2 regions of the Geodermatophilus sp. CPCC 205761 genome follow, and region 2 is predicted to be linked to the other one. Evidence: riboswitches for the same ligand, from Rfam matches in the RefSeq annotation. Region 2 holds a riboswitch; the other holds the start of a gene.
The links. A riboswitch is a leader RNA that binds a small molecule or an ion and turns the genes downstream of it on or off. The one in region 2 is predicted to bind thiamine pyrophosphate.

Region 1 (6,947 bases), on a different contig from region 2:
GCCGCCGGCAGCAGGCAGCACTCGGCGGCCAGCACGAGCAGCGGGGTGAGCAGGTCGCCGCTGACCAGCAGCACCGGCAACAGGACGGCGATGGCGGAGAGCTGCGCGACCGGGTTGATCCGCGACAGCGGCACCTCGCGGACCGGGCCCAGGGCCAGCGGCGCGATCACGCCGCCACCGGGTCGCCCGAGGGGCGCAGGTCCAGGACGTCGTCGGCCAGGGCGGTCACCACCGCGACGTCGTGGGTGACCAGGACGAGGGCGCGGTCGTCGTCCTGCTGCTCGGCCAGGAGCGCGACCAGCTCGGCCCACGTGTCGCGGTCCTGGCCGAAGGTCGGCTCGTCGAGCACCACGAGGGAGGGGCGGGTGGCCAGCGCCGTCGCCACCGACAGCCGGCGCTGCTGGCCACCGGAGAGGGTGAACGGGTTGGCCTCGGCGAGCGCGGCCAGGCCCAGCCGCTCGAGCAGCTCGTCGGCCCGCCGGTGCGCCGCGTCGTCCCCCGACCCGGCCCGCAGGGGGCCCAGGGCCAGCTCGTCGCGGACCCGGCCGGTGAGGAACTGGTGCTCGGGGTGCTGGAAGACCGTGCCGGTGCGGCGGACCAGCTCGTCGGCCGGCCAGCGGTGCGGCGGCCGGTCCGGGCGGCGCAGGCCGGCGGTCAGCCGTGGGCCGGCGACCACCCGCCCGGTGGTGGGCCCGCGCAGGCCGGCCAGCAGCAGCGCGAGAGTGGACTTGCCGGTGCCGTTGGGCCCGGTGACGGCGAGCGTGCGTCCGGCCGGCAGGACGACGTCGGTCGGCGGGAGGGCCGGGACGACGCTGCCGCGGTGGGTGTAGCCGGCCCGCTCGGCGCGCAGCAGCACCTCGCCGGGCGCGTGCCGGGAGCGGACCGGCATCCGCAGCGGCGCCGGGCGCCACCCGGCCGGCTGGTCCACGGTCCCGCCGCCGGGCCGCAGCTCGACCACCCGGTCGACCAGCGGCAGCCAGCTGTCGGCGTCGTGGTCGACGACGACCAGCGTGGTGCCGCGGTCGGCCATCGCACGGGTGACCGCGTCACGCACCATCGCGGCGCCGTCCGGGTCGAGCTGGGCGGTCGGCTCGTCGAGCAGCAGCAGGCCCGGCCGCCCGGCGAGCGCCCCGGCCAGCACCAGCCGCTGCTTCTGCCCGCCGGAGAGGGCGGCGGTGGCGCGGTCCCGCCCGAAGGGGAAGCCCACCTCCGCGAGCGCCCGGTCCACCGCCGGCCAGATCAGCGCGGGCGGCGTGCCGGTGTTCTCCAGGCCGAACGCGACGTCGTCCCCGGCGCGGGTCATGACCAGCTGCGAGTCGGGGTCCTGGAAGACGATCGCCGTCCGGGCGCGGGCCTCGCGCGCCGGCCGGCCGTCGACGGTGAGCTCGCCCTCGGCGTCGCCGGCGTCCGGGCCGAGCACCCCGGCGAGGGCGTGCAGCAGCGTGGACTTGCCCGCCCCGGACGGCCCGGTGAGCAGCACCCGCTCGCCGGGCTCGACCCGCAGGTCGACGTCCTGCACCGCCCACGCCCGGCGGCTCGCGTGCCGGAACCGCCAGCCGGAGAGCCGCACCGCGGCCGGGACGCGGGCGGCCGGCGCCCCGCCCGTGGTCAGACCCGGGACCGGCCGGCGGCGAACGACGACAGCGCGCCGCTGGCCGCCAGGGCGCGGGTGAGCGCCATGCCGCCGATGCCCGCGACGAGCGTCGTGCTCACCACGACCAGCAGCAGGTAGGTGCTCTTCCAGCCGCCGGTCCAGTCGGGGTAGTAGTTCACGATGTCGAGCACCGCGGCCATGGCGCCGGCGCACAGGGCGGCCAGCAGCGCCTGCGGCCAGCCGAACCGGCGGTAGCGGAAGGCGGCGAAGCCCAGCTCGCCGGCCAGCCCCTGGAGCAGGCCGTAGACCAGCACGAGCGTGCCCCACGCCGAGCCGAGCAGCGCCGAGACGACGGCCGCGATCAGCTCGGCGAACAGCGCGGCGCCCGGCTTGCGGACGACGAGCGGCGCCAGGACGGCGGGCACCAGCCAGACGCCGTACATGACCGCCTGACCAGGCGGGAACGCGGTGAAGGCGGCGTCGAGGGCCGCCCACAGCAACCCCCAGGCCCAGAAGACGATGCCGAAGGCGACGCCCAGGACGGCGGTGACGACGATGTCGACGGTCCGCCAGCGGCCGGTGTGGTGCTCGGCGGACGACGGACGGACGGCCTGCTCGGCCATGTGTTCCTCCAGGCTCCCTGCGCCGGCATGACCCGGATCAGGTTCGAGGGTCTGCGGTGCCCCGCACTCTCAGCGCCGAAGCGCTCCCCTGCTGTGTGTGTTCGGTTGTACGGCCCAGCGTAGCCCCTCGCCGTCCGTCCGTTCCCCGCGCCGCCCTCCCGTCGGTTTCCGCGGAAACCGCCGCCCCTCCCGCGGCGGCCTCGGTCTTCGACGGGTACACGGCGGCCTCGCAGGGGGGAGGCTCACCTGTGCGTCGCGGCGTCCACCATGGCGTCGATCCGGCGGGCGTGCGCGCCGCGCCAGTAGATCCCGCCGCAGGCCGGGCAGCGGGCGAACTCCTCGATGGTGCGGCGGGTGCCCGGCGGCACGCGGTCGGCGACCTCCGCCTTGGGCACCGGCACGAGTCCGGCGCCGCACGCCGTGCAGCGGCTCAGCGGCGCCAGCGGCGGGGAGAACCGGTCGAGGACGTCGGCGAGCTGCTCGTCGGGGCGGCTCCCGCGCACCAGCGCGCCCCGCACCCCGCGGCGCATGAGCAGGCCGCGGTCCTGGGTGAGCAGCACGCGGTCCTCGGCCGCGGCCCGCGCGGCGAGCTCGGCGTCCTCGGCAGAGTTGGACCACGCGGCGTCCAGGCCGAGCAGCCGCAGCCGGCGGGCCAGCGCACCCAGCCCGACGTCGAGCAGGAAGCCGCCGGAGGGCACCGGCTGCGGCCGATCCGCCGGGGTCACCTCGACGACGCTCCGGGGGCGGGTGCGCGCGTCCGGCGCCACGGGGAGGCCGTCCAGCCGCAGCCCGCCGACCTCGGTCGGCGGCACCCCGGCGGCCCGGACGACGTGTGCGACCGTGGCGTCCGGGTCGAACGCCAGCCGGCGCTCCCGGGCGCGGCGGTCCCGGGGGCGGAACAGGAACGACAGCTCCGCCGGCACCCGGACGACGACGTCCGCAGCCGAGGCGTCCACGATGGGCCGGTACCCCGGGAACACGGTCCAATACTTGAACGATCAAGCAACGGCGGTGCACACTGGGGCGGTCACCCGTCGAGCAGGAGCACGCCATGCCGGTCCAGCGCCTCAACCACGCCGTCCTCTACGTCCGGGACGTCGACCGCAGCCACGCGTTCTACCGGGACGTGCTGGGCTTCCGCGTGAAGATGGAGATCCCCGGCGCCGCGGTGTTCCTGCAGGCGGAGGGGTCCACCAACGACCACGACCTGGGGCTGTTCCAGATCGGCGCCGGCGCTGGGGCCTCCGAGGCCGGCCGCCGCACCGTGGGTCTCTACCACCTGGCCTGGGAGGTGGACACGCTCGCCGAGCTGGCCCGCATCCGCGACGCGCTGGCCCGCGCCGGCGCGCTGGTCGGGATGTCGGACCACGTGACCACCAAGGCCCTGTACGCGCACGACCCGGACGGCCTGGAGTTCGAGGTGTCCTGGCTGCTCCCGGCCGAGTTCATCACCCCCGGGATCATGGAGGGTGCGGAGATGACCGCCCCGCTGGACCTCGACCGCGAGATCGCCCGCTACGGCGCGCACACCCGCGGCGGCGTCGGGGTCTCCGTCCCGGTCTGACGCAGGCGGTCGGTCACGAGGGGCCGTCATCCCCGACGAGCTGACCACGGGCGGGCAGCGCCTCCGGCCCTGGCGGGAGGGCGACACCGTCTACGGCTGACCGGACGAGATCAGCAGTCGCAGCGGGCGCCGGCCGGTGCGGTGAGCGGGTCCACGGCCGGGCGGGAGACGCCGTCCGCCGTCGCGACGGGCAGCCCCTCCCGCGCCCAGTACTCGAAGCCGCCGATCATCTCCCGCACCCGGTGGCCCAGCAGGGCCAGCGCGAGCGCGGCCCGGGTCGCGCCGTTGCAGCCGGGGCCCCAGCAGTAGGTGACGACCGGGACGGACCGGTCCAGCTCGGCCGGCGCGCGGGCAGCGATCTCCCGCCCCGGGAGGTGGACGGCGCCCGGCACGTGCCCCTGCTCCCACGCCTCCCGGCTGCGGCTGTCGAGCAGCACGAAGCCGGGATCGCCCGACTCCAGGGCCGCGTGCACGTCGCTGACGTCGGTCTCCACGGCCAGCCGGTGCGCGAAGTGGCGGACGGCGTCGGCCGGGTCGGTGCTCCAGTCCAGGCTCACGACGCGGACGGTAGGCACGCCGGGGCCCCGGGACGACGTCCTGCCCTGCCACCAACCGCAACACCCCGGACTTTCGGCGCCGGAAGTCCGGGACTTCCGGCGCGGAAAGTCGCGTGAGGGGTTGACGGACGAGACGCTGACATCTGAGATGTCAGTCGTGGGACTTGTTCCGGTCGACCGGGTGCTGCTGCGCGACGTCGCCCTGGCCCGCATCCGGGACGCGATCGTGGCCGGAGAGCTCGCTCCCGGTGCCGTGGTGAAGGACGCCGAGCTGGCCGGCCGGCTCGGGCTGTCGGTGGCGCCGGTGCGGGCCGCGCTCGCCCGGCTGGCCGACGAGGGCCTGGTCGAGGCCAAGCCGCAGAGCCACACCCGGGTCACCCCGCTGCGCGTGCGGGACGTGCGCGACGCCGCCGCCGTCGTCCGCGCGATGCACGAGCTGGCCACCCGGGAGGCGGTCCCGGCCGTCACCCCCGACGACGTCGCCGCCATGACCGGGGCCAACGAGCGCTTCGCCGCGGCGGTCGCTGCCGGAGACGTCGACGCCGCCCTGGCCGCCGACGACGACCTGCACGGCGTGCTGCTGCGCCGGTGCGGCAACACCGCGCTCACCGCGACCGTCGACCGCCTCACCCCGGCGATCCGGCGGCTGGAGCGGCAGCGCTTCGCCACCGCGCACGGCCGGGAGTCCGTCGTCCTCCACGACCGGCTGATCACCGCCTGCGCGCGCTCCGACGTCGACGCCGCCGTCGCCACCACCACCGAGATCTGGACGGCGCTGCTGTCCGAGCTGACCGACGAGGAGACCCCCGATGGCACTCACTGACCTGCCCCGCTACCCGCTGCTGTTCGGGCCCTCCCCGGTGCACCGGCTCGACCGGCTCACCGAGCACCTCGGGGGCGCCGCGGTCTGGGCGAAGCGGGAGGACGTGAACTCCGGCATCGCGTTCGGCGGCAACAAGACCCGCAAGCTCGAGTACCTGGTCGCCGACGCCCTCGCCCAGGGCTGCGACACGCTGGTGAGCATCGGCGGCGTGCAGAGCAACCACACCCGCCAGGTCGCCGCCGTCGCCGCTCGGGTGGGCCTGAAGTGCGTGCTCGTGCAGGAGAGCTGGGTGGACTGGCCCGACTCGGTCTACGACAAGGTCGGCAACATCCTCATCAGCCGGCTGGCCGGCGCCGACGTCCGGCTGGTCAAGGCGGGGTTCGGCATCGGGTTCAAGGAGAGCTGGGAGGCGGCGCTCGCCGACATCGGGGAGCGCGGGGGCAAGCCGTACGCCATCCCGGCGGGGGCGTCGGACCACCCGCTCGGCGGGCTGGGCTTCGCCGACTGGGCGGAGGAGGTCGCGGCGCAGGAGGCCGAGCTCGGCGTCTTCTTCGACACCGTCGTCGTCTGCTCGGTGACCGGGTCCACCCAGGCGGGCATGGTCGCCGGCTTCGCCAAGCTCGAGGAGGACGGGGCGCGGCCGCGGCGGGTCCTCGGCATCGACGCCTCCGCCAAGCCGGCCGAGACCCGCGACCAGGTGCTGCGCATCGCCCAGCGCACCGGGCACCTCGTGAGCCTGCGGCGGGGGCTGACCGCCGACGACGTCGAGCTGGACGAGCGCTACCACGGCGGCACCTACGGCATCCCCGACCAGGCGACCATCCGCGCGATGGAGCTGGCGGCGCGGACCGAGGGCATGGTCACCGACCCGGTGTACGAGGGGAAGTCGATGGCCGCGGTCGTCGACCTGGTGGGGCGCGGCGAGATCGACCCGTCGTCCACCGTGCTCTACGCCCACCTCGGCGGGCAGCCCGCGCTCAACGGCTACAGCGCGCTGTTCTCGTGAGCCCCGACACGACGGAAACCGGCACCGGTCGACTCCGCATCACGCGCCGAGGAGGTCGGCGGCCGAGCCGTCGAGGCGGTCCAGCGCGTCACGGATCCGGCGCTCCTCGAAGGAGAAGTGCGACTCCATGATCGCCGCGAGCCCGTCGAGCTCCCCGGCCAGGGCGGCGTCGCCGGACGCCGCGATCTCCTCCACCCGCGCCACGATGCCGGAGATCAGGTCGTGGTCCTGTGCCATCTTCTCCAGCAGCGGCCGCAGGTCGGGGAACCGTTCGGCCAGCGCGGGGAAGGCGCCGGCGTCCTCACCGGTGTGGTGGCGGGTCAGCGCGCCGCAGAAGGCCAGGCAGTGGACGGCGAGCGGGCGGCCGGACGGCGTTCCGTCGGCGACGGCGTCCTGGAGTCGACGCAGGTCGCTGCGCAGGGAGTCGTGGATGCGGACGAGCTCGTCGCCGAGCGCGGCGACGCGGGAGGGGACGGGGGGCACGACCGGGCATCCTGCACCCGGTCACAGGGGCACGGCGAGCTCCCGGTGGTCCAGGGCCGCCCGCAGGTCCGCCCGCCACGGTGCGAGGCCGGACCCGGCGAGGACGACGTCCCGCACGAAGGCGTGCCAGGTCGGCGCCCGCCGGACCATGCTGTGCCCGCCGGCGATGGTGAACCGGGCGACGCGGACGTCCGCCCGCGCCGCCCGGACGGCGAAGTCGGCCGACAGCGTGGCCGGCACCCACCGGTCACCGCGGCCGTGCAGGAGCGCCACGGTGCGGCCGCGCAGGTGCTCGAC
Region 2 (6,947 bases):
CAGGCGCTCGACCACGCGACCGGCCACCTGGCCGCCGCCACCGTCCTGGCCGCGGTGGCCCGGCAGCGCGAGGAGGGCGGCGGCTGGCACGGGGAGCTCTCCCTCGCCCGGACGGCGCACTGGCTGCTGGGCGCACCACGGCGGGTCGAGTCGGCGGACGGACCGGCGGACGGGCCGGTCGACCCGGCGCACTTCCTGATGTCGCTGCCCGCCCCCGGCGGCGTCGTCACGCTGGTCGCCCCGCCCGGGTCGCCGCCGTGGTCCGCGCCGGCCGCGTTCGTCGAGGGTCGGCCGGAGTGGCATCCGCGGCCGGATTGACAGCTCGTTCACAGCCGTTGGTGGGACCCTCGTCCCCCACGGGGGCTCGTCACCGTCGACAGACAGAGCGCACGGGAGGTCGTCATGAGTGGCGGCGTGCAGCAGCAGGTACCACCGGGGCGCGCGCGGGCGCGCGGCTGGATCCGATCGGCGGCGCTCGTGTTCGCCGGCCTGGTCGCCGGCGGCGTCATCGCCGGGACCCTGGTCGCCAACGCCGCCTTCGACGGCCCGCGTGACGGGACGTCGTTCAGCCGGGACGACCGGCACCACGACGGCGACGGCCACCACGACGAGCAGCCCCTCACCGGCGAGACCGCCGAGCAGGTGCGCGCCGTCGCGCTGGACGAGTACCCCGGCGCGACGATCCGGCGGCTGGAGACCGACTCCGACGGCGTCTACGAGGCCCACCTCGTGACCTCCGACGGCCGGCGGGTCACCGTCGAGGTCAACGCGCAGTACGAGATCACCGGGATCGAGCGCGGCGGCCGGTGACGCTCAGGCCGGGCGGAGGACGGCGACCAGGAAGTCCGAGGCCGGCGTGAACGGCCGCAGGTCCCAGGTGGACAGCAGGAGGTCCGGCGTCCACCCGGCACTGCGGACGTCGGCCAGGAACTCGTCGAAGTCGTAGCCCCGCCCGGCCCCGAACCCGATCGCCGCCCGGCCGTCGGCGGCGACGTGCGCCCGGAACCCCCGGAGGACGGCGAGCCGGGTGCTCGGCGCGACGAAGGCCATCACGTTCCCGGCGCAGACGATGGCGTCGAACGGACGGAGGATCCCGAGCGCCGGCAGGTCCAGCTCGGCGAGGTCGCCGACCAGCCACCGGGGGCCGGGGTGGTCCTCCTCCGCGGCGGCGACGAGCACCGGGTCGACGTCCACGCCCACCACGTCGTGCCCGACCGTGGCGAGCCAGCCCCCGACCCGGCCCGGGCCGCAGCCGGCGTCGAGGACGTGGGAGCCGCGGGGCAGCATCGCGTCGACCAGCCGCGCCTCCCCGGCGAGGTCGAAGCCCTGGGCGGCGAGGTCCCGGAACCGCTGCACGTAGGCCGCCGAGTGCTGCGGGTCCTCCTGGGTCATCCGCACCCACACGCTCTGCTCAGTCACCGGTCGCCTCCACGGCGTCGATGGTGGCTGATCGCCACTCCGGTGGCTCGGCGGGGTGCAGGGCGGGATCGTCGGCGGGCAGCGTGCGGACCGGCCCCGGCGCGGTCAGCGGCCCCTCGAAGCGCACCGTCACCCGGCCCAGTCCCCGGCCCCACACCCAGCCGGAGCCCAGCTCGTCGTGGCAGACGTCCTGGCCCGGCCACCAGCGGGACACCGGCGCCGGCGGCTCCGGGGCCGCCTCGGGGGCCTCGGCGGGGGCCGGCTCGTCGTCCGGCAGCTCCGGGTCGTCGTCGGCGGCGAACAGGTCGCCCTGCGCGTAGAGGGAGAGCCCGGAGACGCCGACGCCGAGCAGCCGCAGCCCGCCCTGGGTGCCAGTCTCGGCGAGCAGCCGCCGCGCGATCGAGGCGATCACCCGGGCGTCGTCGGTCGGGTGGGGCAGGGTCTGGGAGCGGGTGAGCGTGGTGAAGTCGTAACGGCGCAGCTTGAGCGTCACCGTGCGGCCGGAGTACGCCGAGCCGCGCAACCGCCCTGCGACCCGCGCGGCCATCGCGTCGATCTCCCGGCCGAGGACGGCGACGTCGGTGAGGTCGCGCTCGAACGTCTCCTCCTGCGAGACCGACTTCGCCCCGCGCTCGGCCACCACCGGCCGGTCGTCCTCGGCGCGGGCCAGCGCGTACAGCCCCGTCCCGTGCGCCCGGCCGGCCAGCGCGACCAGGTCGGACAGCGACTTGGCGGCCAGGTCGGCCACGGTCCGCACCCCGACCTGGTGCAGCCGCTCCGCCGTCGCCGGTCCCACCCCGCCCAGCCGGGTCACCGGCAGCGGGTGCAGCACGTCCAGCTCGGACCCGGGCGGGACGACGACCAGGCCGTCGGGCTTGTCGAGGTCGGACCCGATCTTGGCCATGAGCTTCGACGAGCCGATGCCCACCGAGCCGGTCACCCCGCCCGTCGCCTCGGCGATGCGCTCCTTGAGGCGGCGGCCCAGTTCCGTCACGCCGTCCACCGACAGGTCGTGCCCGGGGTGGCCGGGGGAGGTGACCGCGAGGTCGACGTAGGCCTCGTCGAGGGAGGCCGGCTCGACCAGCGGGGAGAGCTCGCGGAGCAGCTCCATGACGACGTCGGAAGTGCGGCGGTAGGCGCCGAACCGGCCCCCGAGGAACGCCGTCCCGGGCGGGCAGCGCCGGCGGGCCTCGGCCGTGGCCATCGCCGACCGTGCGCCGTACGCCCGGGCCTCGTAGGACGCCGTCGCCACCACGCCGCGGCCCCCGACGCCGCCGACGACCACCGGCCGGCCGCGCAGGGACGGCTTGTCACGCTGCTCGACCGCGGCGAAGAACGCGTCGAGGTCCAGGTGCAGGATGCTCGCCTCCCGCCGCACGCCCGCACCTCCTCGTTCGATCGCCCGGTCCCCCCATCGTCGCCCGTGCGGACGGTGACGCGCGGCGGGAAGCGGGCCCCTCCGGTTCTCGTTGACCGCCTCCGCGGCGGGTCCTAGCTTCGGTGGCCCGTGCCTGGAGGCCGCCGTGGCAGAGCCCCTCGACCAGTCGACGACCGCGACCGCGCCGGCCCGTGGGGCGCCGTCCGCCATGGCGACGGCCTACCGGGTGGTCCTGGGCGTCTTCCTCCTGCTCGGGGTCGTGCAGATCTTCCTGGCCGGGCTCGGTGTCTTCTCCTTCTTCGGCAGCGGGCCGGGGTTCGAGCCGCACCGCACCGTGGGCTTCATCATGTCCGGGGTCGCGCTGCTGGTGCTCGTCTTCGCCGTCCTCGCCCGGGCCGGTGCGCGCGCGATCGGCGTGGCCGCGGTGCTGTTCCTGCTCGCGGCCCTCGGGCAGAGCCTGCTGGCCGTGCTCGGTCAGGACAGCGCGTACTGGGGCGGGCTGCACGCCGTGAGCGGGCTGCTGATCCTCGGCCTCGCCGGCTTCCTGCACGGCACGGCCGGGCGCGCACCGGACGGGGGCGCCCGGCGCTGACCGGCCGGGGGCCTCAGCCCGGCCAGATCCCGGCGAAGTGGTGCACCGGACCGTTCCCCGAGCCGATGCCCAGGCCCTCGCCACCGGCCAGTGCCGCCTGGAGGTAGTCGCGGGCCCGCTCCACGAGGGGCAGCCAGTCGCCGGCCCCCTCGCGGGCGGCGAGCGCGGCCAGCGCGGAGGACAGCGTGCAGCCGGTGCCGTGCGTGGCCGTCGTCGCCATCCGGGGCCGCCGGGTGGGCGTCGCGCCGTCCGCGGTCACGAGGACGTCGATGCTCTCGTCCCCGCCGAGGTGGCCGCCCTTGACCAGCACGGCACGCGGCCCCAGGGCCAGGAGCGCGTGCGCCTGCTCCACCATGCCGTCGAGGTCGGTCGCCGGCGGCCGGTCCAGCAGGGCGGCCGCCTCGGGGACGTTCGGGGTGAGCAGGTCGGCCACCGGCAGCAGCGCGGTGCGGACGGCGTCCACCGCGGCCTCGTCGATCAGCCGGTGACCGCTGGTCGACACCATCACCGGGTCGCACACCACCGGGCCGCCCGGGCGGCCGGCGAGCGCGGTCGCGACCGCGCGGACGACCTCGGCGGTGCCCAGCATCCCGAGCTTCGTGGCGTGCACGGTGACGTCGTCGAACAGGGTGCGCAGCTGGAGGCCGACGAACTCCGCGGGGACGGCGTGCACGCCGGTGACCCCGCGGGTGTTCTGCGCGGTGAGCGCGGTGAGGACCGCCGTTCCGTAGGCGCCGAGCGCGCTGAAGGTCTTGAGGTCGGCCTGGATGCCCGCACCGCCGCTGGGGTCGCTGCCGGCCACGGTCAGGGCGACGGGCACGGCGGGGCGGTCTCCCGTCCCCTCGGGCCTGCTGCTCACCGGCGCGCCGCCGTGCCCAGGGCGGTGCGGAGCCCGCGGGCGGCCGCCTCCGGATCGCCCGCCGCGCAGATCGCCGACACCACGCAGGCCCCGTCCACGCCCGTCTCGGCCACCGCCGCGGCGTTTCCGGCGTCGACGCCGCCGATGGCCACCGCGGCCAGGTCCCCGGCGTGCGCCGCCGACGCGAGCGCGCGGGTGCCGGCGGGCCCCAGCGCGGGGGCGGCGTCGGGCTTGGTGGCGGTGGTCCACACGGGGCCGATGCCGACGACGTCCACCGTGCCGGCGGGCAGCGCCAGCACCGCGTCCAACTCCGCCTGCGACGAGACGCTCACCCCGACCAGCCGCTCCGGCCCCACCAGCGCCCGGGTCTCGGCCGGCGGCAGGTCGTCCTGGCCGACGTGCACGCCGTCGGCGCCGGTGAGGAGGGCGACGTCGACGGCGTCGTTGACGAGCACGGGCACGTCCGGCCGGCCGGCCAGCGCGGCCTGCACCGCACGGGTGAGCGCCAGCAGCTCGCGGCGCGGGGCGGTCTTGTCCCGGACCTGGACGGCGGTGACCCCGCCGGCCACCGCCGCGCGGACGACGTCGGCGACCGGCCGCGGGCGGCACAGCGCGGTGTCGGTGACCAGGTAGAGCGTCCAGTCGACGGTCACGGCTCCTCCCGGACGTCGGCCCGGGCCAGGGAGTCCCCGTCGATGGCGTCGAGGGCGTCCAGCCACGCGGGCGCGAAGGTGCCCGGCCCGTCGGCGAGGTCGGCGGCGATCTCGGCGGCGAGCGCGACGTGGGCGTGCGCGGCGACGGTGCCGAGCAGCGCGTCCCGGGTGGCGGCGACGTACGCCGCGACCAGGGCGCCGAGCGCGCAGCCGGCGCCGGTGGTGCGGGTCAGGAGAACCGAACCGCCCCCGACGCGGACGGTCCGCCGTCCGTCGGTGACCAGGTCGACCTCGCCGCTGACGGCGACCACCCCGCCGGTGCGGCGGGCCAGCCCCGCGGCGGCCGGGGCGGCGTCGTCGGCACCGGCGGTGCTGTCCACCCCGCGGCCGCCGGCGCCGGCGCCGGCCAGGGCCATGACCTCCGAGGCGTTGCCGCGCACGACGGTGGGCTGCAGCTCGACCAGCTCGGCGGCCAGCTCGGTGCGGTAGGCCAGCCCGCCGACGGCGACCGGGTCGAGGACCCAGGGCGTCCCGGCCGCGCCGGCCGACCGGGCGGCGCGCCGCATCGCCTCGGCGGTGCGGGCGTTGACCGTGCCCACGTTGACCAGCACGGCCGACGCGACCGCCGCGAAGTCACCGGCCTCCTCGGGCGCGTCGACCATGGCCGGCGCCGCGCCCGCCGCCAGCAGCGCGTTCGCGGTGAAGGCCTGCACGACCGTGTTGGTCAGGCAGTGCACGAGCGGGGTGGTGGTGCGCAGCGCCGCCCGGGCCGCGCGCAGAACGTCGGCGTCCACGCCGTGACATCCCTTCGCCAGTACGAACTGGAGCAGGTTCGACGGGTGTGCTCTCAGTCCCCTGCGGGACACCCCGTGCCACTTCCCCGCCGAACCTAACAGCCGGTTCCGGCCGCTTGCTCTGGCCGCCGGTCCCGGCCGCCGGTCCTGGCCGCCGGTCCTGGCCGCCGGCTCAGGCGTCGGTGAGCGCCGCCGGGGGGAGCCAGTCGGCCTCGAGCAGCTCGGCGATCTCCTGGAGGGAGGACGTGTCCGCGCCCGCCGTCGAGCCGCTGACCGCCAGCCGCTCCACCATCACCCGCGCGACCTGCTCCTCCACGGTGTCCTCGGCGAAGGCCACCCGCCACGGCGAGACCTGGCCGTCGCGGTGCGTGCGGCCGGTGACCTGCCGGGCCTGGATGCCGGAGAAGCGCGGCTGGTGGAACAACCCGACCCGCGGGACGGCGGAGGCCGCGGCCCCGCTGGGCAGCAGCTCGCCGGCGTGCAGGCTGATCGACGCCGTCACCGTGAACACGCAGACCGGCGCGGCCCCGGTCTGGAAGCGCAGCCGCTCGGCCTCGACGTCGAACCGGTCGCGGCCGTAGATGCCGGCCACCGGGATCCCGGAGTCCAGCAGCGCCTCGCGGATCGGGTCGGCCGCCGTCTCCACGAACTCGACCGACACCGCGACCTGCCGCTCGGCCTCCACCTGGGCCTTCACCCAGTCGACCGTGGCCTGCGCCCGGATCAGCCCGGCCTTCTGCCGGAAGCGCAGCAGCGCCGCCCGGCCCCGCGCGGTCTGCCGGCCGCGGCGGGCCAGCTGCATCTCGGCGCGGCACTCGGCCCACTCCGACTCGTAGGCCGCCCGCTCGGCCGGCGTCAGCGCCACCGGGGTCCCGGTCACCGACACCGGCCCCCACGGCGCCGGCCGGTGCAGCGTCGCCGGCGGGTTCGTCCCGGCCAGCCAGCCCTGCAGCCGCGCGAGGTCGGCCCGGCGCTCGTCGGCGTCCTCGGTCCACGCCCAGCCGTAGCGGCCACGTTCCACGTGGAACCGGTGCTCGTCGAGCTTCTTCGGCAGGTCCGACCACTCGCGGAGCGGCTCGCCGTGCTGCTGGGCGAACTGGGGCGCGAGGTAGGGCAGCTCGAGCGGCGTGTGCGCCGGGGTGGCGGTGGCCGCGATGACGAACGGCGCGTCCTTCACCCGACCGGCGCCGGAGACGGCCTTCCAGTGCTTCCACCGCTGCGTCGTCGTGTGGCGGACCATGTGCGCCTCGTC

Region 1: another riboswitch for thiamine pyrophosphate. It lies ahead of MY526_RS13250 (ECF transporter S component); the one in region 2 lies ahead of thiM (hydroxyethylthiazole kinase).

Annotation. Positions count from the first base shown of each region.
Region 1 covers NZ_JALPKQ010000018.1:63,423-70,369, reverse strand. The annotation lists gene MY526_RS13260 (energy-coupling factor transporter transmembrane component T family protein) at 1-170, opposite strand, end outside; gene MY526_RS13255 (ABC transporter ATP-binding protein) at 167-1,570, opposite strand; gene MY526_RS13250 (ECF transporter S component) at 1,609-2,217, opposite strand; TPP riboswitch at 2,214-2,317, opposite strand; gene MY526_RS13245 (Mut7-C RNAse domain-containing protein) at 2,460-3,173, opposite strand; gene MY526_RS13240 (VOC family protein) at 3,269-3,781, shown strand; gene MY526_RS13235 (rhodanese-like domain-containing protein) at 3,892-4,338, opposite strand; gene MY526_RS13230 (GntR family transcriptional regulator) at 4,496-5,161, shown strand; gene MY526_RS13225 (1-aminocyclopropane-1-carboxylate deaminase) at 5,148-6,167, shown strand; gene MY526_RS13220 (hemerythrin domain-containing protein) at 6,207-6,650, opposite strand; gene MY526_RS13215 (alpha/beta fold hydrolase) at 6,672-6,947, opposite strand, start outside.
Region 2 covers NZ_JALPKQ010000049.1:28,667-35,613, reverse strand. The annotation lists partial or broken gene MY526_RS22620 (CoA transferase) at 1-318, shown strand, start outside; gene MY526_RS22615 (PepSY domain-containing protein) at 403-810, shown strand; gene MY526_RS22610 (class I SAM-dependent methyltransferase) at 814-1,419, opposite strand; gene MY526_RS22605 (DNA polymerase IV) at 1,412-2,797, opposite strand; gene MY526_RS22600 (DUF6220 domain-containing protein) at 2,943-3,389, shown strand; gene thiD (bifunctional hydroxymethylpyrimidine kinase/phosphomethylpyrimidine kinase) at 3,403-4,209, opposite strand; gene thiE (thiamine phosphate synthase) at 4,245-4,901, opposite strand; gene thiM (hydroxyethylthiazole kinase) at 4,898-5,695, opposite strand; TPP riboswitch at 5,688-5,781, opposite strand; gene MY526_RS22580 (helicase) at 5,868-6,947, opposite strand, start outside.